3 regions of the Arthrobacter sp. TmtSoilC79 genome follow, and region 2 is predicted to be linked to each of the others. Evidence: riboswitches for the same ligand, from Rfam matches in the RefSeq annotation. Region 2 holds a riboswitch; each other region holds the start of a gene.
The links. Region 2 has a riboswitch for thiamine pyrophosphate ahead of thiO (glycine oxidase ThiO). Riboswitches for the same ligand answer to the same signal wherever they lie in the genome.
Positions count from the first base shown of each region.

Region 1 (9,569 bases), 350 kb from region 2:
AGCGCGCCAGAAGCTGCACGACGTCGTGATCGTTGACACCGCCGGCCGCCTTGGCGTCGATGCCGAAATGATGGACCAGGCCCGCCGCATCCGTCAGGCGATCATCCCCAACGAAGTTCTCTTCGTGATCGACTCCATGATCGGCCAGGACGCTGTCAACACGGCGATGGCGTTCGATGAAGGCGTCAACTTCACTGGCATTGTGCTTTCCAAGCTCGACGGCGACGCCCGCGGTGGCGCCGCGCTGTCCGTTGCGTCCGTCACCGGTAAGCCCGTCATGTTCGCCTCCACCGGCGAAGGCCTGGACGACTTTGAGCTCTTCCACCCCGACCGGATGGCTTCGCGCATCCTGGACATGGGTGACGTTCTGACCTTGATCGAACAGGCCGAGAAGGCCTGGGACAAGGATGAAGCCGCACGGATGGCGAAGAAGTTCGCCGACCAGGAAGACTTCACCCTGGATGACTTCCTCGCCCAGATGCAGCAGATCCGCAACATGGGCTCCATGAAGAAGATGCTCATGATGATGCCGGGTGCGCAGAACATCCGCCAGCAGCTGGAGAACTTCGATGAGAAGGAAATCGACCGCGTCGAGGCGATCGTCCGGTCCATGACGCCGCACGAGCGTGTTGCTCCCAAGATCATCAACGGCTCACGCCGTGCCCGTATTGCCAAGGGTTCAGGCGTCCATGTCTCCGAGGTCAACGGCTTGCTGGAGCGCTTTGCCCAGGCCCAGAAGATGATGAAGAAGCTGGCCCAAGGTGGCGGCATGCCTGGTATGCCCGGGATGCCTGGCCTTGGAGGTCCGGGCGGAGGCCGCAAGGGAGGCAAGAACGCGCCCAAGAAGAAGGCCCGCTCCGGCAACCCGGCCAAGGCTGCCCAGGAATTGCGTGATGCCGAAGCCAAGCGCGCCAACGCAGCCTCGGCGGCACCCTCCGGTGCAGCTTTTGGCCAGGGTGCGGCCGACTTCGACCCCTCATCGCTCAACCTCCCCAAGGGCTTCGAGAAGTTCCTCGGCAAATAGGCCGTGGCCGGCATCCCAACCGCGTCCGCAGTTGGGATGTCAGGGCCGTGGAATAGGCTGAACCAATGCATAAGCAGCGCGTAGTCTTCGTTCACGGCCTGGGCAGCTTCGGTGCTGCTGCATGGCCGAAACAGCACGGCATGGCCCTGGCTTATGACGCGCTTTTCCTGCGCCGGCACGGCTTTGACGCCGTAGCCGAGCCCGTGGAATCGAGCGTTGCCGCGGACGTGGCCATTGTCATCAACGCCCTTGCGGATTCGAGGGGCGGCCATGTGGTGGCGCACGAGCAAGGTGCCATCTCTGCCATGTTGGCTGCGATCGAACGTCCGGACCTGGTGCATTCGCTGGCCTTGGTGGAGCCTGCTTGCCTTTCCCTGACGGCCGAGCTTCCAGCCACAGCTTCCCACCGTGCCCTCATGGAACCGCTGTTCGATGTGCGGGACCAGCTCAACGACGCCGATTACCAGCGTGAGTATTACCGCCGGGCGTTCTCTGCCGAAACCGGGGGATTGGATTCTCCCGAAGCACGGCGTTCGGCCCGCAGGCTCAGGCTCCAGGCTCCGCCGTGGGATGCGCCACTGCACATTGTGCCCGGTGTTCCCACCCTGGTTCTCACGGGTGGATGGGAGCCTCTTTATGAGGAAATTGCCGGTTATCTCCAGGAAACCGGCGCCCTCCGCCGCGTCGCAGCGGGAGGACACCGGCCCCAGGACTCAGTGGACGGAGATCACATCATCCGTTCCTTTGTTGCCGACGTCGGACGAGCCCTGTCAATCCAGGCTTCCTGAGCCGGCCTTGACGGTGGCCTTGCTTCCCGGCACCTGAGGTTCCGGCAAATAGACCTTTCCGCCCGAGGCCAGGAATTCCTCGCTCTTGCCGCGCATCCCGCTGTACATTTCGGCGATCGCTTCCTGGGCCTTGGCCGATCCGTATTCGTCGCGAATGTCCTGGCTGATGCGCATGGAGCAGAACTTGGGGCCGCACATGGAGCAGAAATGGGCTGTCTTGGCCGGTTCTGCCGGCAGCGTTTCGTCGTGGAAGGCTTCAGCCGTTACGGGGTCCAGCGAAAGGGCGAACTGGTCGCGCCAACGGAACTCGAACCGTGCCTTTGACAGGGCATCGTCGCGCTCATGGGCGCCGGGGTGTCCCTTCGCGAGGTCCGCGGCATGGGCTGCGATCTTGTAGGTGATGACTCCCGTTTTCACATCGTCCTTGTTTGGAAGGCCCAAATGTTCCTTGGGAGTGACGTAGCAGAGCATGGCGGTGCCGTATCGGGCGATCTCGGTGGCTCCGATGGCCGAGGTGATGTGGTCATAGCCAGGAGCGACATCGGTGACCAGGGGCCCCAGCGTGTAGAACGGGGCACCTTTGCACAGTTCCTGCTGCCGTTCCACGTTCTCCCTGACCAAGTGGAACGGCACGTGTCCCGGTCCTTCCACCATGACCTGGACATCGAACTCCCATGCGCGCTGCGTGAGTTCGGCCAGGGTGTCCAGCTCGGCAAACTGGGCGGCGTCGTTGGCGTCGGCGGTTGCGCCCGGGCGCAGGCCGTCGCCCAGGGAGAAGGCGACGTCGTATCGGGCGAAGATTTCGCAGAGCTCGTCAAAATGCCTGTAGAGGAAGTTTTCCTGATGGTGCGCCAGGCACCAGCCAGCCATGATGGAGCCGCCGCGTGAGACGATCCCCGTAACCCGGTTGGCCGTCAGCGGGACGTAGCGCAACAGCACCCCGGCGTGGATGGTCATGTAGTCCACGCCCTGCTCGCATTGTTCTATGACGGTGTCACGGAAGATCTCCCACGTCAGCTTGTTGGCTTCGCCATTGACCTTCTCCAGTGCCTGGTAAATAGGGACGGTTCCGATCGGAACAGGGGAGTTGCGGATGATCCATTCACGGGTGGTGTGGATGTCATCGCCGGTGGAGAGGTCCATGACGGTATCGGCGCCCCATTGAGTGGCCCACTGCAGCTTGTCCACTTCCTCGGCAATGGAGCTTGTCACGGCAGAGTTGCCGATGTTGGCGTTGATCTTCACAAGGAAGGCTTTGCCGATGATCATCGGCTCGGACTCGGGATGGTTGATGTTGCTGGGAATGATTGCCCGGCCCGCTGCGACCTCGCTGCGGACCAGCTCAACGTCGCAGTTCTCCCGCAACGCGACGAACTGCATCTCCGGCGTCACCATTCCCTGCCTGGCATAGTGCATCTGTGTCACGGTTTTACCCTCGACGGCGCGTCGCGGCTCGGGTTTGGCACCCTTCCATTCCGCTGTTGCTTCCCCGCGACGAACCGCAGACCTGCCGTCGTCGAGCAGGTTGCGTTGCCGTCCGCGATAGGCCTCGGTGTCGCCTCGGCGTTCGATCCAGGCTGCCCGGAATGGTTCCAGCCCCATCACCGGATCGCTGCCCGGTCCCGCCGTGCGGTACACCTGGAACGGCTCGTTGGCATCGCCGTTGGGAGAGGGTTCCAGGGCGATTTCCGTCACGGGAACCCGGATTCCATTCTCCGGGTCCTCACGGTAGGCAAGGGAGTGGGATTTCAATGATTGGGTCACGGATTCCGGCGTGATTGCTCCGGTGCTGGATGGAATATCGTCCGTGCTGGACGGGTTTTGGGCAGGGCTGTGCTGTGTACTGGTGGTGCTCAATGGACTGCTCACTTCCTTCGCCGGCATTACCCGGACAGGTTCAACGGTCGCAGACTGCCTCAGTCCGATCTCAGCCCCTGCAAGGGCTCCCGTGTGGTCGTAGACGAAGCTACCACAGCTCCCAACGGGCCCGCAGTCACATGAGCATCCCAGCTCCGAAGGCGCTGCTGCGGACTAGGCTTTTCCCATGGCCACCATCGAATTTTCCGGACCCGTGCTCGTCTCAAGCAGCGAGGAACGCCACGGAATGTGGTCCGTGGACGGCACTTTGACCTTTGTGCGCCCTGCGAAGGCGCCGGACCGCGTCCTGGATGGCTGGGTCCTGCCCGGCTTTGTTGACGCCCACTGCCATATCGGTTTGGGCGCGGGCGGCGCCGTTGACGAGCAGGCCACTCTTGCCCAGGCCCAAGCTGACCTCGACGCCGGGACGCTGCTGATCAGGGACGCCGGATCACCCAGTGACACCCGCTGGGTCCAGCAGCGTGCGGACTTGCCCCGCCTTATCCGGGCCGGCCGCCACATTGCCCGTAGCCGGCGTTATCTCCGGGGCCTGGGTCATGAAATTGATCCCGGTGACCTCGTGGAGACTGTTCGGAAGGAAGCCCGCGACGGCGATGGCTGGGTGAAACTGGTAGGGGACTGGATCGATCGCGGCGTGGGAGATCTTGCTGCTTCATTCCCTGCCGGAGTAGTCAGGGATGCGATCTCCGCCGCCCACGATGAGGGTGCCAGGGTGACGGCCCACTGCTTTGCCGAGGACACGATCGATGACATGTTGGACGCCAACATCGATTGCATCGAGCACGCAACGGGCCTGCTTCCGCGGCACCTTCCCCGTTTGGTGGAGCAGTCGGTGCCGATCGTTCCCACCCTGGTCAACATCGCCACGTTTCCCGACATCGCCGCACAGGCTGCGCCGAAGTTTCCCCACTATGCAGACCACATGGTCCGTCTGTGGGAGCGGCGGCGCGAGCGGGTGCTTGAAGCCTTTGAGTCCGGAGTGGAAATTTACGCGGGCACAGACGCCGGCAGCGTGATCAAGCACGGCAGGATCGCCGATGAGATGAAAGAGCTGCACGACGCCGGCCTGCCGCCGGAGGCGGTGCTGGACGCTGCAGCGTGGCGTGCCCGGGCGTGGCTGGGAGAGGACGGTATCAGCGAAGGGGCCAGTGCCGACGTCGTGCTGTGTTCGGAGGATCCGAGGCAGGACCTGCAGGCCGTAGCCAACCTCTCGCACATCGTCCTTCGCGGTTCTGTAGTCCGTTAGGAATAAATTGAAGCTTCAAGTAATTTAGTCTATGTAAGGTGTCGACGAGCGGCGCCGCGAACCAGGGAGCTTTACATTGACCACACCACTGAGCCAGGATCTTCTGCCGGCCGAACTCACCATGGGCACCGTGATGCTCAAGGTAGGTGACATGAAGGTCATGAGTGACTACTACCAGCGGGCCCTCGGCCTGGAAATCGTGGCCGAGCAGGACGGCGGGCTCTACCTCGGGCGCGTCGGAAAGCCTGTGGTGCACCTTGCGCCGGCGTCGGGCCTCCGGATTCCAGGCCGCGGGGAAGCCGGTCTTTTCCACACGGCCATTCTGTTCCAGGACCAGCCGTCCCTGGCGGCAACGATTGCAACCGCCGCCGAATATGAGCCCCGCGCCTTTGCCGGCAGCGCCGACCACTTGGTCAGCGAAGCGTTCTACTTCACCGATCCCGAGGGCAACGGCATTGAGCTTTACTACGACAAGCCCCGCGAATCCTGGCAGTGGGATGGCAAGAACGTGGTGATGGACAACGTGGCCCTGCCGCCGCAGAGGTTCCTGCAACAGCACCTCAACGAAGCTGCAGTCACCGGCCAACACCAGGCGGCGGCGGGAATCGGACACGTCCACTTGCAGGTGGGCGACGTCGGCACTGCACGGAAGTTCTACGTGGAGACCCTCGGGTTTGAGCAGACCGCAGGTTGGCATGGGCAGGCGCTGTTCGTCTCCGCCGGTGGCTACCACCACCACATGGCGATGAATGTCTGGAACAGCCGTGGCGCCGGACCCCGGAAGGACACGCTCGGCCTCGGTGAAGTACTCATAGAGGTTCCTGGCGCAGACGACATCGCTTCCCTTGCGGATCGACTCAAAACCGCCGGGGTACAGAACCATCACACCGGCGCCGAGCTTCGCTTCGAAGATCCTTGGCGGAACAAGCTGCGGGTAGCGGTCCGCTAAGCTGCGGCGCGCGTGCTGCACTAGGCTTGACGGTGATGGCGCGGAACCGTTCGGGTTGCGTGCCGCCGCCCCGTCAGCACGAAGGAATGAGAGTACTTTCCATGGGCTTTGCCGAAATCTTTGTAGCCACCCACGATGAAGCACTCAAGAGGGCAGCCGCCCTGGACAAGGGCGCGGATGTCACCGGCCCTGCCGTAAGGATCGAGGGCATTACCGACTTCGAAGTGGAGCAGTTGGGAGACCTCGCCGGCCAGGCAGTCCACGCAGCCGGTGCCGACTACGAACTCGCGCTGGTTGACGTCACCAGCGATGCCCTCCTGGGCGTTCCTGAGGCCATGGTGACGGCGCTGGCCGAACTGCTCACCTATGAGAGCGAAGGCGACGCAAACGTCCTCGACGACGTTGCTGCCGCCTGGGCCGCCCAGGACGATATGCCTTTCGACGCCGCCCAGTCCCGCCAGTACGTCCAGCAGTTGGCTGCCTTGGCAACCGACGTTGAAAAGGTGGAGCGTTCCGGGCTCTACGTCTGGTCCGAATAGCCGCGGGCGCGGGTCCGGGCGTGCCCTTGCTTGCACTGCAGGTGGGCAACAACACACCGGCCCGCGGGGCGTAAGTCGTATTTGCTCCGGGCATCTGGCACAATAGACAGGTACTCGATCGGTGCGGCCCCTCTCTCCGTGCTCGTATCTTGTCCTTCGAACCGTCCAGTATGGCCCGCCCCACGGGTGCAGAACGTCGGGTTCACCTCGTTTCAGAAACAGGAGTGACCACAAAAGTGGCCGTAAAGATTCGCCTTAAGCGCTTCGGTAAGATGCGCGCACCGTACTACCGCATTGTCGTCATGGATGCCCGCGCCAAGCGCGATGGCCGTGCCATTGAAGAAATCGGCAAGTACCACCCCACCGAAGAGCCGTCGTACATCGAGGTCGCTTCCGAGCGCGCCCAGTACTGGCTTTCCGTTGGCGCCCAGCCGACCGAGCAGGTTGCCGCGATCCTCAAGATCACCGGTGACTGGCAGAAGTTCAAGGGCCTCCCGGGCCAGGAAGGCACCCTGAAGACCAAAGCTCCGAAGGAAGCCTTCGTAGCACCGGAGAAGGGTTCCGTCATCATTCCGGAAGCCATCACCAAGAAGGCCAAGAAGGACGAAGCGGAAGCTCCGGCCGAGGCTGAAGCAGAGACCACCGAGGCTGAGTAAGTTGCTGGCAGAAGCGCTCGAGCACTTGGTCCGTGGGATCGTTGACAGCCCTGAGGATGTCAAGGTCAGTGCCAAGAACAACCGCCGCGGGGAATCCCTTGAGGTGCGTGTTCACCAGGAGGACCTCGGACGGGTGATCGGCCGCCAAGGACGGACCGCACGTGCATTGCGCACTGTGGTTGCGGCCTTGGCTGGTGGCGAGCAGGTCAGGGTCGACGTCGTCGACACCGACCGTCGCCGGTAACGCGCTCAGCACTGCTTGTCTTAAGTCCGGCCCCTTCACCGAATATGGTGGAGGGGCCGGATTGCTTTATCCACCATTTCACAACCGTGGCTGCCCGGCGGCGCGGGCACAACAAGAATTCAGAGGAACCCATGCAGCTCCAGGTGGCACGGATCGGCAAACCCCACGGTATCCGCGGCGAGGTGACCGTACAGGTACTTACCGACACACCGGCCGAGCGCTTCGTACCAGGAACCGAGTTCATCGTGGAGCCTGCCTCGGCGGGCCCCTTGACCATCCGCAGTGCCCGGTGGAACAAGGACATCCTGCTGTTGGGTTTCGATGAGATTGCGGACCGCAACGCGGCCGAAGTCATCCGTGGTGCCAAGCTCTTCATCGAAACCGAAGAACTTGAGGATGAAGACGACGACGAAGGCTGGTACGAGCACGAACTCGTTGGCCTCGATGCACGGGTCGGTTCACAGGTAGTCGGCAAGGTCGCCGCCCTGAACACCATGCCGGTCCAGGACCTGTTGATGGTCAAGACGGACGATGGCAAGGAAATACTGGTCCCCTTCGTCGAGGAAATCGTGCCGGAGGTCAACGTTGAGGACGGCTACATCCTGATCACTCCGCCTGACGGGCTCTTTGAAGTCAATGATGACAACGCCGGAGAGCCCGCGGACGGCGCAGGGGATGAATCCTGAATGAGGATTGATGTTGTCAGCATCTTCCCGGAATACCTCGCTCCGCTGGAGCTCTCCCTCATAGGGAAGGCCCGCCAGGACGGTCTGCTCGAGCTCAACGTCCATGATTTGCGCGCCTTCACCACCGACAAGCATCGGACTGTGGATGACACGCCCTATGGCGGCGGAGCCGGAATGGTGATGAAGCCTGAGCCGTGGGCCCAGGCCCTTGAATCGGTGGCAGGGGCCAGTGAAGGCTCCAAGCCGGTTTTGATTGTTCCCTCGCCGGCGGGGGAGAGGTTCAACCAGGCGCTGGCTTATGAGCTGGCCGAGGAAGAGCAACTCGTCTTCGCCTGCGGGCGCTATGAAGGAATCGACGAGCGGGTCATCGACTGGGCGCAGGACCACTTCACTGTCAGGCCGGTCAGCCTGGGCGACTACGTGCTCAACGGTGGTGAAGTGGCCGTGCTGGCCATGGTCGAGGCCATCGGCCGGCTCCTGCCCGGAGTGGTGGGCAACCCGGAATCCCTGGTTGAGGAGTCCCATTCCGATGGCTTGTTGGAGTACCCCGTCTATACCAAGCCTTCGGCGTGGCGTGACCATGACGTCCCTGCCATCCTGCTCAGCGGCAACCACGGAAAGATCGCCCAGTGGCGGCGCCACGAGCAATTCCGGCGGACCGCAGAGCGCCGCCCGGACCTTTTGGAAGAGTTCGACGCCGGTGCGTTGAGCCGCGCTGACCGCAACGCCCTCGCTGAGCTTGGGTACGACGTCATCGAGGGCCGCCTGCGTCCCCGGCCCGGTGGCGACGCCACAAACTGAGGTCCGCTGCCGCCGTCGAACGTTCAACAGTCCCGGCAGTTGGCCCGACGGCAGCGCATATGGCAGAATTAACCCTTGTGTCTACTGGGCTGACACCTGCCACAGGGGGAGTTCAGCCAACAGTCGGACAACCCGGCGGCGCCAATCAGTGGCGGAGCCGGACACTAAGAAACTTCGGCGGAGATTTCCGGTTGCCTTTTGTGCCCCGGGCTTGTCCGCCGTAACCCAAAGTGAATGACCTGTGGCGTTCACCAGGAGTGGATTAATGCATATCCTCGATAGCGTAGATGCAGCCTCGCTGCGTAACGATGTTCCCGAGTTCCGCGCGGGTGACACCCTCAAGGTTCACGTCAACATCATCGAAGGCAAGAACTCCCGTGTCCAGGTATTCCAGGGCTTCGTCCTGGGCCGCCAGGGTGACGGCGTTCGCGAAACCTTCACCGTGCGCAAGGTTTCCTTCGGTGTCGGCGTAGAGCGTACCTTCCCGGTACACTCCCCGATCATCGACAAGATCGAGGTCGTCACCAAGGGTGACGTCCGCCGCGCCAAGCTTTACTACATGCGCGCACTGCGCGGTAAGGCTGCGAAGATCAAGGAAAAGCGCGACTTCGCCAAGTAAGTCCTGCGACTTACCAACGGGTCCAGGATTCGTGCCCGGTAGTTCCGGAGCAATCCGCAACGCAACAGGGATACGAGTCATGGACACAACAGAACGCCAGCCCCGGAAACAGGGCTGGCGTTTTGTTTTCCTGGCACTG
Region 1 covers NZ_AP046051.1:1,935,328-1,944,896, forward strand. The annotation lists gene ffh (signal recognition particle protein) at 1-1,024, shown strand, start outside; gene AC6JA3_RS08950 (alpha/beta fold hydrolase) at 1,090-1,812, shown strand; gene thiC (phosphomethylpyrimidine synthase ThiC) at 1,795-3,669, opposite strand; TPP riboswitch at 3,665-3,772, opposite strand; gene AC6JA3_RS08960 (amidohydrolase family protein) at 3,857-4,936, shown strand; gene AC6JA3_RS08965 (VOC family protein) at 5,058-5,885, shown strand; gene AC6JA3_RS08970 (hypothetical protein) at 5,987-6,424, shown strand; gene rpsP (30S ribosomal protein S16) at 6,661-7,080, shown strand; gene AC6JA3_RS08980 (RNA-binding protein) at 7,082-7,324, shown strand; gene rimM (ribosome maturation factor RimM) at 7,456-8,010, shown strand; gene trmD (tRNA (guanosine(37)-N1)-methyltransferase TrmD) at 8,011-8,811, shown strand; gene rplS (50S ribosomal protein L19) at 9,077-9,430, shown strand; gene lepB (signal peptidase I) at 9,510-9,569, shown strand, end outside.
Region 1: it holds a riboswitch for thiamine pyrophosphate, as region 2 does, so the genes downstream of both, thiC (phosphomethylpyrimidine synthase ThiC) here and thiO (glycine oxidase ThiO) in region 2, are expected to answer to the same signal.

Region 2 (9,569 bases):
GCAGCGCCGGAGAACCCAATCCGCCGGCGCCTATGACCAGGACCTTCGCATTCTTGAGCCTGCGTTGGCCCAGGGCGCCGATTTCGGGAATGATGAGATGCCGGGAGTATCGCTCCACCTCGGCCGGCGTGAGTTCGGCGGCAGGTTCAACCAAGGGCGGCAGGACAGCGGGCGCAGCAGGGCGGGCAGCAACAATTGAGGCCATACCCCAATGTATGCCCGCCGATGCCGCCCGGTCATATTACCCACCGGTAGAGTGGTCATAACTGCAAAGGAAAGGCGGCAGACTGTGGCTGACGGCACAAGGGCACACGACGGGGTACCGGCCAAGCAGGAACGGGCTGTTTCAACCCGTTCACCAAGATTGCCGCGCGACGAGCGCCGCGCACAGTTGTTGAATGCCGCACTTGAAGTCTTTGTCTCCAACGGTTTCCACGGTGCGGCCATGGACGAAATCGCTGAAGCCGCCCACGTCAGCAAGCCGGTGCTTTACCAGCACTTTCCGTCCAAGCGCGAGCTCTATATGGCCCTTTTGGACAGCCACCTGGCCACGCTGACAGAGCTGATGCTCAGCGCCTTGAACTCCACTTCGGACAACAAAGAGCGCGTGAAGGCCGTCATGCGCGCCTATTACCGGTTCATCGCCGATGACGACCAGGCCCACCGGCTGGTCTTCGAGTCGGACCTCATCAACGATCCCGACGTCAGTTCCCGCTTGGAGACTTTCAACAAGACGTTCGCTGATGCAGTGGCCCACGTCATTGCCGAGGACACCAAGCTGCCTCCTTTGGAGGCCCAGCTCCTGGGCCGCGGCCTGGCCGGAATGGCGCAGGTCAGCGCCCGCTACTGGCTTGAAACAGACGGAAACCTTGACCTCGATGTGGCCAGTGATCTGATCTATCGTTTAGCTTGGCGCGGAATCAGTCGATTCCCCAAAGAGTCCTAGGCTACAAATAGAGGACAGACTTACAACTTGATTGGCTTGGAGGCCTTGCTGTGGAAGTAAAGATCGGCATTCAGAACGTTGGCCGTGAAATCGTGCTCGAATCCGCTTTGGATGCAGACGCCGTGGCCAAGATCGTGGCAGAGGCCGTGTCCAAGGGCTCGGAACTGCGCCTGACCGACGAAAAGGGCCGCCAGATCATTGTTCCCGGCAGCGTCCTTGGCTATGTGGAGATCGGCGCCGAGGAAGTCCGCCGCGTCGGTTTCGGCGCCCTCTAGGGCACCGGCCCAAACCAACGCAGTCCGCTAAGGAGTCTTCATGCTTTCACTCGTCGTTGTGGTCCTGGCCACCGTTGCCACCGGATTCATCGTGTGGGCCAACGACAAAAGGCACGGCAAATACGGTGTCGCTCTGCCCGCCGGAGTTTCGGCGACTGTGGGCACCTTGAGCTGGATTGCGTTCATCAGCGCCGGACTGGGCTATCAGCCCGGGGCCACCTGGATTCCGTGGGTGCTGCCCATCGTTCTGGGAACAGCCGCAGCTGCAGGCGTTGTGGTCTACCTGGGCCGGGTCCGCACGCAGCACGATACCGCTGCCCTGACCAAGGCGCTCAGGCTCTAGCAGCCGCAAGAACAAACAACAGTGACCGACGCCCTGGGGCGCCGGTCACTGTTGTTTAACCGGTCACTGTTGCTTAACCGGTCACTGTTAGAGGAACTCCGCCCGGCCCTCCATGGCCGAGGACGCCAAAGCGTGCTCACGCCGGGGAATCCTGCCCGCCAGCCTGGCCAGCCGGCCCGCGATCACAGCATGTTTGAAGGCCTCGCCCATCTGCACCGGGTTCTGCGCCCGGGTGACCGCGGTGGCCAGCAGCACGGCGTCGCACCCCAGCTCCATGGCAAGGGCAGCATCGGAGGCCGTCCCAATTCCTGCGTCGAGCACCACTGGGACCGAGGCCCGGGAGACGATGAGTTCAATGTTGTGCGGGTTCAGGATGCCCAGTCCGGTTCCGATGGGCGAGCCCAGGGGCATCACAGCGGCAGCTCCCAGATTTTCGAGGCGCAAGGCCAGGACGGGGTCGTCGTTGGTGTAGGCGAAGACTTTGAATCCCCGGTTGACCAGTTGTTCCGTTGCCTCGACCAGTTCCACGGCATCGGGGAGAAGCGTGTGCTCGTCAGCGATGACCTCCAGCTTCACCCAGTCAGTCTCCAGCGCCTCACGCGCCAATTCAGCAGTCATCACCGCGTCTTTGGCCGTGAAGCAGCCGGCGGTGTTGGGCAGGACACGGATCCCGTGGTCCACCAGGAGCTGGAAGAGCGATCCCGTTTCCGCCGGGGAGTAGCGGCGCATGGCCACGGTGGTGAGCTCGGTTCCGGATGCGAGCAGCGCGGCACCAAGGCCGTCCAGGCTCGGGGCACCCCCGGTACCCATGATCAGGCGGGAGCCGAACCCGACGCCGTCGATCACCAGGGCGTCGGTACGGACCTCAGTATTTGTCGTAGTCATGGTTCAGCCTCCTTGGACTGCTGTTACAAGTTCGAGTTCGTCTCCGTCGGCGAGCGCCGTCGCGGCCCATTGACTGCGCGGTACCACCTCGGAATTGCGGGCGACGGCGATACCCAGCTTGCCGCCGTCGGCCGCCTGTCCGCTGTGGTCCAGGGCGCGGCCGGTGACAGCGGTGACCAAGGTGCTGACGGACGCGTCCTCCGGCACGGCGTGATCGGAACCGTTGAGTTTGATGTTCATGCTGCTTCCTTGTTCTCGGGATTGAGGCAACGCAGTGTCACTTATGGCCCACTGCGGAGGCTTCAAAGGGCCACAAGTGACCCCGGGTTGCACTGAAACGGTCGGGGCGGAAGGGGTCCCACCTGGGGTCTGATGAACCGTTGAACAACCCGCCCACGATTTTTGCGGCTACCGGTGTCAGGAGGACACCGTGCCGGAAGAAGCCCGTAGCGACCACCAGACCTTCAACGTCCCCGGTGGGGCCGGCCGCGCGACCCAGCAACGGGGCGTTGTCCGGCGTTCCGGGGCGGGCCCGGGCTGTTGCTTCGAGCAGTTCGAGTTCGGCCACTGCGGGAACCAGCACCTGGGCGTCCCGCAGCAACTGGTAGACGCCACCTGCGGAGACGGCATTGGAGGATGCTGAGAGCCCGTCCTCCCGCTGGGTAGCACCGATGACCACGGTGCCGTCGTCGCGGGGCACGATGTAAACGGGTACTCCGCGGACCATCCCCCGGACAGTGGAACTGAGCAGGGGGCGCAGGTGTCCGGGCACCCGGAGCCTGAGGATGTCGCCGTATACCGGCCGCACAGGGAGGGTCAGCCCGTCCGGAAGGCCCTCAAGCTCAGATGACCCCAGTCCGTTGGCCACTACGGTTTCTTTGGCCAGGACTGTGGCCCCGGACTCAAGTTCGGCTCCCGTGACACGACCGGATTGCCAGAGCAATCGTGTCGCCTTGGCCGCAACGGCAAACCCGTTCCCGGCGCCCTGGACCCAGGTGGAGTCGCCGGCTGCGTGGTCTGCCAACCCTGCGATGAGGCATGAGGCCAGCTTTCGGGGATCCACCTGGTGATCTGCGGGAATGTCGAAGGCACAGGAAATTTGCGGGCTCAGGAGTGGCTCGCGTTCGCGGGCCTCACGCAAGGTCAGGGGCTCAACCCCAAGACCGGCAGCAAGCTGGACCGTACGCAGATCTGCCAGCGCCTTCCGGTCCGCGGCATCGGCACCTACGGCCAGCGTCGGCGTCGTGCGGTATCCGGTGTCCCGTCCTCCGTGACCCAGGCTTGCGGCAAAGGAGGGCCACAGGCGGGACGATTCGAGCATCAGGTCCAGAAGGTCTTCCTCCTGGTAGTGCAACTCGCTTACCGGTGCCAACATTCCAGCGGCAGCATACGTGGCTCCCGTAGCGGGCGCGGGATCGATGACCACCACTGAGCGGCCCAGCCGGCGTGCTTGGTGGGCAATGCCGAGTCCGATCACGCCTGCGCCGATGACGGCCACGTCTGCCTGGAGTTGGGGATGGCCGGAATCTGCCATTCGTTTCCTTCCCTACGCCGGTACTAGCCGGATCAGGTCAAGCGGTCGGCGCTGAAGCCCTCTCAGCCGGACGGTCATATAACGAACGTCGCGGCTCCCGCAGTACGTGCCCAGTTTAGAGGAACTACGCTGGTTTCCATGACCCCGACTGACGCCCTCGCCACCGCCCGCCTGTACCTGTGCACTGATGCCCGGAGACGGCAAGGCGATTTTGAAGACTTTGTGGACGCCGCTTTTGCCGGTGGGGTGGACATCATCCAGCTGCGCGACAAAACCCTGGAAGCTGCCGAAGAGTTGGAGCTCCTTGCCGTCCTGCGCGGAGTTGCCGAACGCCACGGACGGCTCTGGGCCGTCAACGACCGTGCCGATGTTGCCAGTGTTTCCGGGGCTCCCGTGTTCCATATCGGGCAAAAGGACCTGCCGTTGGGAGTGGCCAGGACATTGCTGCCGCAGCCGGTCACGATCGGCCTGTCCACCCACTCTCCCGAGCAAGTGAACGCGGCAATCGCAGCCTCGCCGGGCCAGGGTGGCCTGGACTATTTCTGTGTTGGTCCCCTCTGGGCAACACCTACCAAACCGGGCCGCGCAGCTGTGGGATTGGACTTGGTCACATATGCCGCAGAAGCAGGCAAACGGGCCGGGGAGACCACAGGCGGCGCCGTGAACCTGCCCTGGTTTGCCATCGGAGGGATTGATCTCAGCAACGTCGAACAGGTAGTGGCTGCCGGAGCCACCAGGATCGTTGTGGTCCGCGCCATCACCGAAGCGACGGATCCGACGACGGCCGCGAAGTCGCTGCTGGAGGCCTTGGACGCCGCCTGAGCCGGCCATTGCGCGGCGGGTAGTCCCGGAAGGCTGTCCACAAGCCCCTTGGCGAAGATTTGCTGCCGGCCGCGGTGGTCCTACTAGGCTGAGTCGAAGTGAGTTGACTGTCCAGCCTGCCCGCAGGCCACGTGTCCTCCCCTCGCACCCACTCCCCCGAAGGATGATCCATGAGCAATCCGAGCTACCCTCCCACGCCAGGGAACGGGAATGCTGCCCCGCCAGTTCCGCCCGCACCCGGTGCTTACGGCAACCAATACCAGGGCCAATACCAGGGCGGGCCGCAATCCACTTATCAGCCTGATCCGGCCTCCAACCCTTACGGTGTTCCCGGCACGGGTGCTCCGGCAAAGTCCTTCATGGTCACCTGGATCCTGTCCTTGCTTCTGGGTGGCCTCGGTGTTGACCGTTTCTACCTGGGCAAGATCGGCACCGGCATTGCCAAGCTGCTCACGGCGGGTGGGCTCGGCATCTGGTCCATCGTGGACCTCATCATCACACTGACCGGCAACGCACGGGATAAGGAAGGCCGCCCGCTGCAGGGCTATCCGGAAAATAAGAAGAAGGCGTGGATCATCACGCTCGTCGTCTGGTTCGCCGGCCTGATTCTTGGAATCCTGTCCACAGTGTTGTCCCTGACCTTGGTGGCTGCCGCCGTCCAAGGACAGTCCACGCCCCTCCCCGCCGTCCCATCGGCCTCGCAAGAGGCACCGGTCCCGTCCCAAGGCGCTGCCACTGCCGGAAATTCCTTTGACATCACCGTCTCCAAGGGCAACGACGTCAAAGTCACAGTCCTTGACTCCGGATACACCACCGAGATTCCCGAAATGGCTTTTATGAAGCCTCTCAATGGAGGGTTCCTCCTGGTGGAGGTTTCCTGGGAGACAACCGCCGGATCAAGCTTCGCCACGTTCACCAATTTCGAAGCCTTCGACGCTGATGGCAAGAAGGGCGACCGGATCCTGCTTGGCAGCGAATTGGGTGGCCTGAAGTCCGGTGAGGTCGCCGCCGGAGACATGCAGCAGGGCGTCATTGCCTTCGACATCAAGAACGGCCCCACCACAGTGGTCATCAATAATGACGTTGGCGACAAAGCAGCCAGCTTCACCCTGACCCCGGCAGGCTAACCCCCTACCAGGCCAACAGCCGTGCCAAAAGCCCGTTGCCTCCTCGGAGCAACGGGCTTTTGCGTGCGGCGGCGAAGACTATCCGCTGGTTTCGGGCTACCCTGATTTTCGTGTCACATCATCGGATAGCGCCCAACGTAGACGACTCCTCGGACCAGCTTGCTGAAGCACTTGCGGCCCTAAGGACGGAGTTGGAACTCCCTTCTGCCTACCCGGCGGAGGCAGTGGCCGAGGCTCAGCAGGCCGTGGAAACCCATGGGTTGCCGGAGCAGGATTTGCGGGACATTCCGTTTGTCACCATCGATCCCGCGACCTCCACTGACCTGGACCAGGCCTTGTTCATCGATCGCGCCGGAGAGGGCTACAAGGTCCTCTACGCCATTGCCGACGTGCCATCCTTCGTGGCTCCAGGCGGGGCACTTGATGCCGAGACCCGGCACCGCGGACAGACGTTCTATGCGCCCGACGGCCGCATTCCCCTGCACCCGGAGGTCATCAGCGAAAATGCCGGCAGCCTGCTGGCCGGCCAGGATTGCGGTGCCTTCGTGTGGGACTTCGACCTCAACGCAATGGCCGAAGTCGTCTCCGTTGGCCTGTCCCGGGCTGCGGTCCGCAGCCGGGCCAAACTGAGCTACAAGGGCGCCCAACAGCAAATCGACGACGACACGGCCCCGCCTGTGTTGCAGCTCCTTAAAGAAGTGGGACTGAAACGGGTTGAACTGGAAAGGCAGCGTGGAGGCGCGAGCCTGAACATGCCGGAACAGGAAATCGTGCAGGCAACCGACGGCGGCGGGTACAGGATCGTCGCAGCTCCCTCCTTGCCGGTGGAGGACTGGAACGCCCAGATCTCCTTGATGACCGGCATGGCCGCCGCCCAACTGATGCTCGAAGGAAAAGTGGGCATCCTTCGCACCATGCCCGCCCCGGACGAACGTTCGCTGCAGCACTTCAAGCGGCAAACCACCGCCTTGGGCAAGCCGTGGGACGGCCACGTCACCTACGGCGAGTACTTGCGGACCCTTGATGCGTCCGACCCCCGGCAACTGGCCATCCTGCACTCTGCGGGAATGCTGTTCAGGGGTGCCGGTTACACGCCTTTCGACGGCGAAGTCCCTGACACCGTCATCCAGGCGGCCATTGGAGCTCCCTACGCCCACACAACAGCACCATTGCGGCGCCTTATCGACAGATTCGTCCTGGTGATCTGCGAGGCACTGAGCAACAACAGGGACATTCCAGGTTGGGCCCGTGAAGCCTTGCCCTCCTTGCCCGAGATCATGGCATCCTCGGACCAACTGGCGGGGCGGCTTGAGCGTGCAGCACTGGACACCGTGGAAGCGGCACTGGTAGCAAACCACGTTGGCCAGGAATTCGATGCCGTGGTGATTTCAGGTTCCAAGACCGCCAACGGGAACAACGCCAACGGCAGTAACGGCAACAGAACCAACGGCGGTGACCCCTACGGGACTGTCCAGATCGCAGAACCCGCCGTCACGGCCCGCTGCGACGGCGAACTGGAATCCGGAACCAAGGTTCGCGTGCGCTTGGTCAAGGCCGATATTGCCAGCCGGGAAATCAGGTTCGAACTGATGCCGTAACGCGTTGGGACGGGCGATCCGGGCTTTATGGCTCCCAGAGGATAGACTGGAACTGTAGTAATGGATGCCCGGTCGTTGATTCAGTAGATTTTTTGAATTCAACAAGCCCGCCCCTACGCGATCTTGAGATGTACCAACTGGTCACCAGTGCCAGTACTTAGATAGCCCGCGATCGGCTTCCACTGGATTTGCTTGCGCGCCCGTTCGTGCTCCGGTACGGCTCCGCCGCCCCCGTTGAGCATGCAGCGCCAATGCCCAAATGAATAAGGAAACTCCCTGTGAGTGAATTGCACACCCATGAAGTCCTGACGGACTCCACCGGAACTGAAACCATCGAGCCCGAGGAAACGATCACCTCGGATGAGACGCCCCACGAGATCGAAGAGAAGTCGTTCGCGGACTACAACGTCCGTGCGGACATTGTAGAGTCACTGGCTGACGCAGGGATTACCCACCCCTTCCCCATCCAGGCCATGACCCTGCCGGTGGCCCTGAGCGGCCACGACATCATTGGCCAGGCCAAGACGGGTACCGGCAAGACGCTGGGCTTCGGCATTCCCGCCCTTCAGCGCGTAGTCGGCCGCGACGATGCCGGCTTTGAAAAGCTTGCCGTTCCGGGTGCACCCCAGGCCTTGGTCATCGTGCCCACGCGTGAACTCGCGGTGCAGGTAGCCAACGATCTCCAGACCGCCTCACGCAAGCGCAACGCCCGCATCGCCACGATCTATGGCGGCCGTGCCTACGAGCCCCAGGTCGATGCCCTGCAGAAGGGCGTCGAAATCGTCGTCGGCACCCCTGGCCGGTTGATCGATCTCTACAAGCAGAAGCACCTGAGCTTGAAGAACGTCAAGATGGTCATTCTTGACGAGGCCGACGAAATGCTGGACCTCGGCTTCCTCCCGGACGTAGAGACGCTGATTGCCGGTACTCCCGCCGTCCGGCAGACGCTGCTCTTCTCAGCGACGATGCCCGGCCCGGTCATCGCGATGGCTCGCCGCTACATGACGCAGCCCACCCACATCCGCGCCGCTGATCCCAACGACGAGGGCCTCACCAAACGGGACATCCGCCAGCTCATCTACCGTGCACACAGCATGGACAAGACTGAGGTCGTAGCCCGTATCCTCCAGGCCCGCGGACGCGGCCGGACCATCATCTTCACCAAGACCAAGCGCACCGCTGCCAAAGTTGCCGAGGAACTGGTTGACCGCGGTTTTGCTGCCGCAGCCATCCACGGCGACCTCGGCCAAGGTGCCCGCGAGCAAGCCCTCCGCGCTTTCCGCAACAACAAGGTGGACGTCCTGGTGGCCACAGACGTCGCAGCCCGCGGCATCGATGTCGATGACGTCACGCACGTCATCAACTACCAGTGCGTGGAAGACGAAAAGATCTACCTGCACCGTGTGGGACGTACCGGCCGCGCAGGCAACAAGGGCACCGCAGTGACGTTTGTCGACTGGGATGACATGCCTCGCTGGGGCCTGATCAACAAGGCCCTGGGGCTCAGCGTTCCCGAGCCGGTGGAAACCTACTCCTCCTCGCCGCACCTCTACTCCGACCTGGACATCCCGGAGGGCACCAAGGGCCGTTTGCCGCGCAATAAGCGTGTCCTCGCCGGCGTCGACGCGGAGGTCCTTGAAGACCTCGGCGAGACCGGCAAGAAGAACGCCGGCTCCGGTCGTTCGGGCCGCGACGGCGGTCGTGACGGCAAGCGCGACGGCGGTCGTGACAGCGGCCGTGGACGGCAAGCCAGGAACAACGACCGTGTCTCCGGCGAGTCCAGTGACTCAAGCGAATCCAAGGGTGAGGGCGGACGCAACCGTACGCGCCGCCGTCGTACCTCCGACGCTGAAGCAGCCCCCGCAGCCGGCGCCTCGGAAAGCCGCACAGCTGCGACCGACGGGGCAGAAAAGCCTGCCCGGACGCGTCGTACGCGCACGCGCCGCCGCAACGGCGAAGTGGTTTCCGGTGAAACCGCAGCTGCCCAGTCCGGCAGCGCCGAGGCCTAAAAACCTCAATGACTGAAACTGTTTGGGCGC
Region 2 covers NZ_AP046051.1:1,582,396-1,591,964, reverse strand. The annotation lists gene moeB (molybdopterin-synthase adenylyltransferase MoeB) at 1-205, opposite strand, end outside; gene AC6JA3_RS07445 (TetR/AcrR family transcriptional regulator) at 212-946, shown strand; gene AC6JA3_RS07440 (DUF3107 domain-containing protein) at 997-1,221, shown strand; gene AC6JA3_RS07435 (hypothetical protein) at 1,262-1,564, shown strand; gene AC6JA3_RS07430 (thiazole synthase) at 1,652-2,449, opposite strand; gene thiS (sulfur carrier protein ThiS) at 2,453-2,689, opposite strand; gene thiO (glycine oxidase ThiO) at 2,727-3,983, opposite strand; TPP riboswitch at 3,976-4,094, opposite strand; gene thiE (thiamine phosphate synthase) at 4,122-4,805, shown strand; gene AC6JA3_RS07410 (TM2 domain-containing protein) at 4,976-5,932, shown strand; gene AC6JA3_RS07405 (RNB domain-containing ribonuclease) at 6,043-7,530, shown strand; gene AC6JA3_RS07400 (DEAD/DEAH box helicase) at 7,809-9,539, shown strand; gene AC6JA3_RS07395 (DNA-methyltransferase) at 9,548-9,569, shown strand, end outside.

Region 3 (9,569 bases), 430 kb from region 2:
ATGCCCGGGCCACCATTGGTGGCGTGGCGGTGGGGTGCGTGGTGGTAGTCAAGCAGGGTGGTGGTCTGGGCGGATACCCGGAGGATGACATCGCCGCCGTTGCCGCCGTTGCCGCCATCAGGGCCACCGAGGGGCTTGAACTTCTCCCGCTTGACAGAGACACAGCCGTGGCCGCCGGTTCCGCCGGATACGTGCAGTACTACCCGGTCTACAAAGCTAGCCACGTGGATCTCCTCATTTGCTGTCCTACAGCGTTTGTTGCTGTTGCCAGCGTTGTTGCAAAAACCAGCGCGCCCAAAGCGCCCTAGTCGATTGTAATGCGGTTAAAAGAACGGTGGAGCGGGCCGTTTGGCCCGCTCCACCGGTTCAGAACTTGTTGTTACTCTGCAGCTGCAGCAGCAACGATGTTCACTACGCGACGGCCGCGGCGAGTACCAAACTCAACCGCACCGGCCTGCAGGGCGAACAGGGTGTCGTCGCCACCGCGGCCAACGCCTGCACCGGGGTGGAAGTGGGTGCCACGCTGGCGAACGATGATTTCGCCTGCGGAAACTACCTGACCACCGAAGCGCTTGACGCCCAGGTACTGTGCGTTGGAGTCACGACCGTTGCGAGTGGAACTCGCGCCTTTTTTGTGTGCCATGTGAAATGCCTGCCTCTAAATTTCTGGGGAAACTGAAAAACCTGAACAGCGGGTAACGAAAGTTACGCGATGCTGGTGATCTTGATCTTGGTCAGTTCCTGACGGTGACCCTGACGCTTCCGGTAGCCGGTCTTGTTCTTGAACTTCTGGATGACGATCTTCGGACCACGAAGGTCTTCGAGGATCTCAGCCGTAACCTTGACGTTGGCCAGTTCCGCAGCTGCGGAGGTGACCTTGTCGCCGTCAACCAGGAGCAAGGCGGGCAGCTCAAGCGTGCTGCCGGCTCCACCGGGGACGCGGTTAAGCGTTACGTAGTCTCCAACGGAAACTTTTTCTTGGCGGCCGCCTGCGCGGACAATCGCGTACACCACTTGGGTACTCACTTCTCTCGACGTTTATAACTAAATTTGCGTGCGGAACCTTGAACCGGAATCAGGCTTGGTTCGCGCTGTGCCTCAACGCCGTGGACTTCTGATCGAAGTCCGCGAGTCATCCCATGAACAATTCCAAGGGGCATAACCCAAGTGTTGGCGTAAGCACCGAAGATCAAGATTACGCTAGTTTGACCTTCAGCTGCAAATGAGGCCGGGTCCGGAGGCTACCACGTGACTTGCGTCACCAGATGAAACGGACTCTCCCGGCACCGTGCCCATACAGCCTACAGGGTTTGAGGCCGATTAGCGCGATTGGGTCCGCGACGCGCTGTGGGCGAGTTGCGGATCCAGTCCAAAAGCCCTCTCCCACAGCCCTCAGGCAAAAACTCCCGGGGCATCGAAGAACGCCGTCTCGTAGCGGCAGGACAAGGCAAAAGCCTCCACCATGGCCGCCCGCTCCCCCTCCGACGCTGCAGCTGCAGCCGCGTCAGTGAAGTTGATCGCATTCCTGGTGGCTGCGGCAAAGTCCTCGTCGGCATAGGTCCGGAGCCAGTCCGCATAGGGGTGCCCTGCCGGGGACCCTGCCTCTACAAAAGCCGCATTGAGCTGCTGGCCAACCTCCGCGTACAGCCAATAGCAGGGCAGGATGGCTGCGAGAACCAGGGGGTAGCTGCCGCTGGCCGAGGCCGCCAGCAGATGATCCACGTAGGACTTGGTGACCGGCCCGGTCCCCGAGGATGCCTCGCGGGTGCTTAGCCAGTTCCTGTGCAGTTCCGATTCCACCTCAAGGCATTGCTGCGAGGCTTTCGCCCAGAACAGTTGCTCTTCTTCGCTGGGGGCCAGAGCGCCTGCACGCGCCAGCACCCTGGAGTACCCGTTGAGGTAGATGGCGTCCTGGGCGAGGTAGTAGTTGAACGCAGCTTCCGGGAGTTTGCCCGATTTCAGGCCCTCAATGAACCCGAGCTTGTAGATTGCCTCCAGCTCCACAGTGGCTTCCTTCCAGAGCGTCGCGGCAAAATCCCCACGCCTCAGGACCCTCTGGTGATGAAAATGGTGGACCGGACCGTTTCCGAGCCCCACCTCGAGGCTGTCAGCCTTGAGCAAGGCCCCAAGCAACCACGGTTTGACCTCGCGCAAGGACACTTCCCAGTCGCCGGTACGGGCCTGGACAGTGGCCAGCGCCGAGGACAACGAGCATCCTGTGCCATGGCTGTTCTGTGTATCCACCCGGGGGCCGGCTACCTCAATGACGTCCTGGCTCAGGAGTCCGCTGGTGTTCACCAGCGCGTCCGGGCATTCGGACCCCGCCAGGTGCCCGCCCTTCACCAGGACTGTATTGCCGCACTCAGCGGCGAGTCGTTTTCCCTGATCCAATGCCGAAGCCCAGTCGGCCGCCTCAGCCTCCCCCAACAGCATGGCAAGTTCGGGCAGGTTGGGCGTGATGAGGTCAGCCAAGGGAAGCAGGGCACGCAAAGCCGACTCGGCCGATCCCTGCAGGAGCCTGTCACCACTGGTAGCCACCATCACCGGGTCAAGGACCACGACGGCGGGGCGCACCTCCTCGAGCCAGCGGCGGACCTCATCGATGACCGCTGCGTCACCGAGCATCCCGATTTTGACGGCATCGATGGCGATGTCCGTGCTGATGGCCTCCAACTGCAGCCGCAGGAATTCCACCGGGGGTACATGGACCGCGCTGACTCCTTTGGTGTTCTGCGCCGTCAACGCGGTCAATGCCGCCATGCCATAGCCGCCGTGGGCTGCAATGCTCTTCAGATCAGCCTGGATACCGGCACCACCGGAGGGGTCCGAGCCCGCGATGCTCAGCACCCGGGGGGTTTCCCGTCCGGAAGCGGCCAGAGGGTACACAGGAGAGTACGACGATAACGTCATGGGGACATCCCTTCGCCGGTGCTAACCGGACAGGTTCAACGGGTCTGGATCTCAGCCTGGCCCAATGCCCGGCACCCCGTGTCAGTCCACCAGCGTAGCCGGGATGCACAGCGGCCGGGGAACTTCGCCACGCTGAAGACCGGATATGAACGCTGGGGCGGACGGCAAAGGGCCCCGCAGTACCCGTCGGCGACGGTCTACTGCAGGGCCCTTTGTTGTCGAAATACTAGAGCTCGGAGGCCGGTACGCCCACCCCGAGGATGATGGGCTCCGCGGACGCGGCCTTCGTGGCTGGCTCTGAAGGTGCTTTGGCCTCGTGCGACGTTCCACCGGCAGCTGCAGTAGCCTCGTGGTGCTCGACGCTGGTTTCGTTGGCCGCGCCCTGCGCCCGGCTGGCGCTGCGGTTGCGACGCCCACGGCGGGTGCCCGACGTCGACGCAGCATCATGGCCTGCATCCGCAGGCCTGGCTACGGCGACCGCGGGTGCGGCAGCTGCCTTGGGAGGGAGTACTTCTTCCGGCTTTTCGGCAGGAGCCGCGCCAAGGTGTGAGAAGGCCTCTGCAAGGAGGTCCAGGCTCATGGCCGGCTTGGCTGCCGGCGGTTCCTCGTGGTGTTCACCGATCGGCAGCGCTACTTCTTCGCCACCGAAACGCAGGACCGGAGTGGACCGTGCTTCACGGACAGCTGCTTCCCGCTCTGATTCACGTGAGGCCGGCTCTCCAGCCTCGCTCCGGGCTGCCTGCCCGGCGCTTGCCTGCTGCTGACCGGTTGCCCGTGCCTGCTCCTCCGCGCGGTGAACTTCGTCGTCGTGCAGGTGGGCTGCGTGCGCGGCGGCAGCGATGGTGGCCAGTGCCGCCCGGGTGGCCTCAGCTTTGGCCTGCTTGGCCGGGTCCTGCGGCTCGGTCGAAACAGGAGCTGCAGCCGGAGCGGGCGGTGCGGTGTGGACCGGCGCGGGGGCCTCGGCGACGGGTTGTCCGCCACCCTTGCCGCGGCGACGCTTGCGCTCCGTCCGTGCTGCGGGTTGCTGGGCCTCGGTGTGGGGACGGTGCTGCTCAGCGGCCACAACGTTGGCGCGGCGGTGCTCAACGGGTTCGTCGTGGGTGACGACGCCGCGGCCGGCGCAATGCTCGCACTGCTCACCAAAGACCTCCAGGAGGCCAGTGCCCATGCGCTTGCGGGTCATCTGGACCAAGCCCAAGGACGTCACCTCGGCTACTTGGTGCTTGGTGCGGTCGCGGCCCAGGCACTCAACCATGCGGCGGAGGACGAGGTCGCGGTTGGACTCAAGGACCATGTCGATGAAGTCGATGACGATGATGCCGCCAATGTCACGGAGGCGAAGCTGGCGGACAACTTCCTCAGCGGCTTCGAGGTTGTTCTTGGTGACCGTTTCCTCGAGGTTGCCGCCACTGCCGGTGAATTTACCGGTGTTGACGTCTACCACTGTCATGGCTTCGGTGCGGTCGATGACCAGCGAACCGCCCGAGGGGAGGAACACCTTGCGTTCCAGTGCCTTGTGGATCTGCTCGTCGATACGCCAGGCAGCAAAGATGTCCTGGTCCTTGGTCCACTTCTCAAGGCGGCCCACCAGGTCAGGGGCAACGTAGGTAACGTATGCCTCAATGGTGTCCCAGGCGTCGTCGCCGGAAACGATCAGTTTGGAGAAGTCCTCATTGAAGACATCACGTACCACCTTGATGGTCAGGTCCGGCTCGCCGTAAAGCAATTCCGGAGCCAGGACCTTGGTGGACGAGGCCTGTCCCTCAATGCCTTCCCACTGTGCGCGCAGACGGTTGATGTCGTGCGTCAGTTCCTCTTCGGATGCGCCCTCGGCAGCCGTGCGGACAATGACGCCGGCGTTTTCCGGCAGGCGGTCCTTCAGGATGCGCTTGAGGCGGTTGCGTTCGACGTCGGGCAGTTTGCGCGAGATGCCGGTCATGGATCCACCGGGAACATACACAAGATACCGGCCGGGCAGGGAGATCTGGCTGGTCAGCCGGGCACCCTTGTGGCCAACGGGGTCCTTGGTGACCTGGACCAGGACCGAGTCGCCGGACTTCAGGGCATTTTCGATCCGGCGGGGCTGTCCCTCAAGGTTCACAGCATCCCAGTTCACTTCACCGGCGTACAGGACCGCATTGCGGCCGCGTCCGATATCCACGAAGGCAGCTTCCATGGACGGCAGGACGTTCTGGACCTTGCCCAGGTAAACGTTGCCGATCAAGGAGTCCTGCTGGGTCTTCGAGACGAAGTGCTCAGCAAGAACCCCGTCTTCCAGGACGCCGATCTGAATTCTGTCGTCGCGCTGGCGGACAATCATCTGGCGGTCCACTGATTCGCGGCGGGCCAGGAACTCGGCCTCGGTGATCACCTGGCGGCGGCGTCCGGTCTCACGCGACTCACGACGACGCTGCTTCTTCGCTTCAAGCCTGGTGGAGCCCTTGACACTGGCAACACGGTTCGATGGCGCAGTCTCCGTGATGGGCCGCGGGGCACGGACGCGCGTCACTGTGTTGGGCGGGTCGTCATCCGTTCCACCGGTCAGTTCAAGGTCCTGGTCACCACGGCGGCGGCGGCGGCGACGACGGGAAGTGACACCTTCGTCCGAGGTTTCAGCAACCGGAGCTTCTTCGTCCTCGGACTCGGCACCCTCTTCGGTCTCGTTTTCCTCGCGCTCGGTTCCGCGCCGGCCACGGCGCCCACGGCTCCGGCGGCGACGACGACTGCCGGCATCCTCCAGCTCATCCTCTGCGCCGGATCCGGCTTCTTCCTCCGGCTCTTCTTCCTTCTCCTCCACCGCTGCAACGCGGGGAACAGTGGTGAGATCCGGGGCCTGGAAAATCATTGACGTGATGGAAACAGGCTCCAGGAAGAGCGAGGACGAACCTGCAGCGGCAGCTTCCTCCGGGGTTTCCTCAAGGGGAGCCGTCCCAGGGGTTGCTGCGGTCCCGGCTGCTTCAGCGGCAGGCGTGGCTGGCTGGGAGCCGGCGTCCGGCGTCGTGGGTTCAACGGCGGTTTCCGCCGCGGCCTCCACAACGGTTGGTGCTTCCCCAACCACCGGCGCTTCTGCCTCGGCCTTGGGTTTGGCAGTACGACGACGGCGGACCGGCTTTTCGGGGGCGGGTTCGGCAACGGCTTCGGGCGGGTTCCCTGCAGCGGCTTCCGGCGCGGCAGCAACTTCCTCGCCCAAGCCCGGCAGTGGCTCGGCAGGTTCGGCCTTCTTACGTGAGCGGGTACGCCGAACGGGCGCAGCGGGAGCTTCGGCGGCTTCCGGTGCTGTGGCGGCTTCGCCGGCTTCAACCACAGGTGCTTCGGCGGCCTGCGCTTCTACCCCGGCTGCGACTTTGGGCGCAGCCTTGCGCCGGGTCCGGGTGGCTTTCTTTGGCGCTTCCGCAGTTTCCGCGGGAGCTGCCTCGTCATTAACGGCTACAACTTGGTCATTATCCATATGTGGCAACACTCCTGCCCCAGCGACACCGCCACATCCGGTGCCCAGTGGGGCAAATATTGTCAAAACCCGCAGGCGTTGACAGAAGTCGGTAGTATGCCTTCCGGTTCGCACCATCATTGGGGTGCGGCAGCCCTGGAAGGCCGGCGCCAATGTTCTGAAACCCGTTGTTCTGCTGCCACAACCAGGTGCCGTCCATTGTCATGGCGGGCCTTCCAAGGATCACTGGATCCAGGCATGCCCAGCTCATACTGGCGGTCTTGGGAACAAAGTCACCGGACCGGATTCCGAATGTGGATCGGGTTCCGGCCATGCTCATTGTCTCACACCCGTTCACCTTCCCACGGTAGGGCGCTGTGTCGTGCGGTTCAACGGAGCCGCCGCAGCCGGAAGCTGGGGGTACTGCCAGCCTCCGGAGTTACAATCCTCCCAAGAGCCCATACCGGCAAGGCCGGACCAAACGTTGAAAAGGACCAGATCCGCGATGCCGAGCACAGCCAGGGGAAACCTGGCACACCAGTCCACCAACTCCGCGGATGATTTGTCCACGCCGGCAGGGCCGCAGCAGTCCCCGATCCCCCGGACTGCCCGGGATAAGCCTTTTGCCCTGCTGCTTCTCATTACCGGAGTGATCGGGTGGCTGGCCTCGGGAGCCTTGGTTCTGGAGAAACTCGAGGTCCTCAAGGACCCCAACCACGTCACGGTGTGCGACGTGAACCCGTGGGTTTCCTGCGGCGCCGTCATGCAGACACCGCAAAGTTCGGTGTTCGGATTCCCCAACATGTTCATCGGCATTGTCGCCTTTGCCGTCATCATCACCACGGCAATGGGCATTCTGGCGGGCGCGAAGTTCTCACGGGGTTACTGGTTGGGCCTCCAGGCTGGAGTTACCCTCGGCTTTGCCTTCGTTGTTTGGCTGTGGTCACAGGCCCTTTATGCCATCCACGTACTCTGCCCGTTCTGCATGGTGGTGTGGGCGGCCATGATTCCGTTGTTTGTCTGGGTGACCATTCGTAACATCACCCATGGAGTCATCAAGGCCCCGCCTGCCCTGGCAAAGCTGCTGGGCGACTCGGGCTGGATCATCGTGGCGCTCCTGTACGTTGCCGTCATCGCCACCATCTTTTTCTCCTTCATCCACATCTTCGTGGGTTCAAACGCCTAGGGAGAATCTTTCCCGAAGTGACAGATAAGGCCAATGTTCGCGAAGAACATTGGCCTTATCTGTCATACGGGCGGGGCGATATCAGTCCTTGAACCAGATCTTGATCTCGCGCTCCGCCGAATCTACGGAATCCGAGCCGTGAACAAGGTTCTGCTGGACTGCCAGGCCCCAGTCGCGTCCGAAGTCGCCACGGATGGTGCCCGGTGCTGCCGTCGTGGGATCTGTGGTCCCGGCCAGGGAGCGGAAGCCTTCAATCACGCGGTGCCCTTCGAAGACTGCGGCGATGACCGGTCCGCTGAGCATGAACTCAACCAGTGGCTCGTAGAACGGCTTGCCTACGTGCTCCTCGTAGTGCTGCTCCAGCAGCTCGCGGGTGGCGTTGACCTTCTTCAGCTCAGCCAGGGTGTACCCCTTGGCTTCGATCCGGGCGAGGATGGTTCCGCCCAGGTTGCGGGCGACGCCGTCGGGCTTGACCAGGACAAGGGTCCGTTCAATGCTCACAGTTGCTCCAATGTAATTGTTCAGTGGCTTGTGTTCGGTGGTTTCCCAGCCAGTTTACGGGGTTTGCGGGTCTGCTTTGTCACCGTGGGCGGCATTCCATTCCGCCTGCTCACGGTCCCGCTGGGCTACCTCACGGTCGATCCTCATACCTGCCCGGATCCCGTACCACCAGCAAATGGCGAACAGGATTCCCACAATGAACATCATGGGTTCGGCAAAGCCCGTGAGGATCAGCACCAGCTGCAGGCCCCAGCCCACTGCGATTCCCCAAGGTTTGGACAACACGGCGCAGGCAAGCACCAGCACCACGCTCAGGGCAATGCCCACGCCCAGGATGATGCCCGGAGCCACCTCACCGCGCCGCAATCCGAAGACAGCGAGGGTGCCGAAGAACGCGACGAAGGCTTCCAGAAGCAGCACGGTGGATGCGAACATCACTTTGGTGGAGCGGCGCTTCTTGGGCATGCCGGGCCGCCACTCACGCTGCGCCTTGGTCATTTTTGCCATGCTCAAGCACCGGCCTTTCCGAGCAGGATCCTGGCCTCGGCCACCACCGTGATGGAGCCGGTCACCAGGACGCCGCCTGCCAGGTCATCGTTGGATTCCGCGCGTTCCACTGCCCATTCGAGGGCGTCGTCGAGCTTCTCGGCGATGTGGACGTTGTCCTCACCAAAACCGAGGTCGACGGCGAGTTCGGCCAGTTCCGCTGCCGGAACGGCACGCGCAGAGTTTGACTGGGTGAAGCAGAATTCGCCGGCGAGTCCGCCCAGGGATTCTTTGAGGGTCTTCAGGATTTCCTCCGCGTCTTTCTCCCGAAGAACGCCAACCACCACCACCAGCTTGCTGAAGCTGAAGGCCTCCTGGATGGCTTCGGCGGAAACACGGATCCCGTCCGGGTTGTGCGCAGCATCCACCACCACAGTGGGTGCAGTACGGACAACTTCGAGGCGGCCCGGCGAGGTTACTGTCCCAAAGGCTTCCTTGAGGACGTCGGCGTCGAGTTCCTTCTCTCCGCCGCCGAAGAACGCTTCCAAGGCTGCTACTGCGACTGCTGCGTTTTCGGCCTGGTGGGCTCCATGCAACGGCAGCAGGAGGTCTTCATAGCGTCCAGCGAGTCCCTGAATGGTCAGGACCTGTCCGCCCACGGCGACACTGCGGGACTCGACACCGAACTCAACACCTTCGAAGCGGAACGGCACATCCACTTCACGGGCCTTCTCCAACAGGACCTGGGCTGCATCCACCGGTTGAGCGGCGCTGACCAGGAACCCTCCGGGCTTGATGATGCCCGACTTTTCGTAGGCAATGTCCTCGGTGGTGTCGCCCAGGAGATCCGTGTGGTCCAGCGAAATCGGTGTGATGACCGAGACTTGGCCGTCGCCGACGTTGGTGGCATCGGTGATGCCACCCAAGCCAACTTCGATGACTGCTACATCAACGGGCTGATCGGCGAACACCGCGAAGCCAAGAATGGTCAGGCATTCGAAGTAGGTCAGCCGCGGCTGGTTATCGGCTACGAGCTCACTGTCCACGATTTCCAAGTAC
Region 3 covers NZ_AP046051.1:2,017,125-2,026,693, reverse strand. The annotation lists gene obgE (GTPase ObgE) at 1-224, opposite strand, end outside; gene rpmA (50S ribosomal protein L27) at 380-643, opposite strand; gene rplU (50S ribosomal protein L21) at 706-1,014, opposite strand; gene thiD (bifunctional hydroxymethylpyrimidine kinase/phosphomethylpyrimidine kinase) at 1,393-2,910, opposite strand; TPP riboswitch at 2,901-2,999, opposite strand; gene AC6JA3_RS09395 (Rne/Rng family ribonuclease) at 3,137-6,358, opposite strand; gene AC6JA3_RS09390 (vitamin K epoxide reductase family protein) at 6,843-7,523, shown strand; gene ndk (nucleoside-diphosphate kinase) at 7,605-8,024, opposite strand; gene AC6JA3_RS09380 (DUF4233 domain-containing protein) at 8,079-8,531, opposite strand; gene AC6JA3_RS09375 (bifunctional folylpolyglutamate synthase/dihydrofolate synthase) at 8,534-9,569, opposite strand, start outside.
Region 3: it holds a riboswitch for thiamine pyrophosphate, as region 2 does, so the genes downstream of both, thiD (bifunctional hydroxymethylpyrimidine kinase/phosphomethylpyrimidine kinase) here and thiO (glycine oxidase ThiO) in region 2, are expected to answer to the same signal.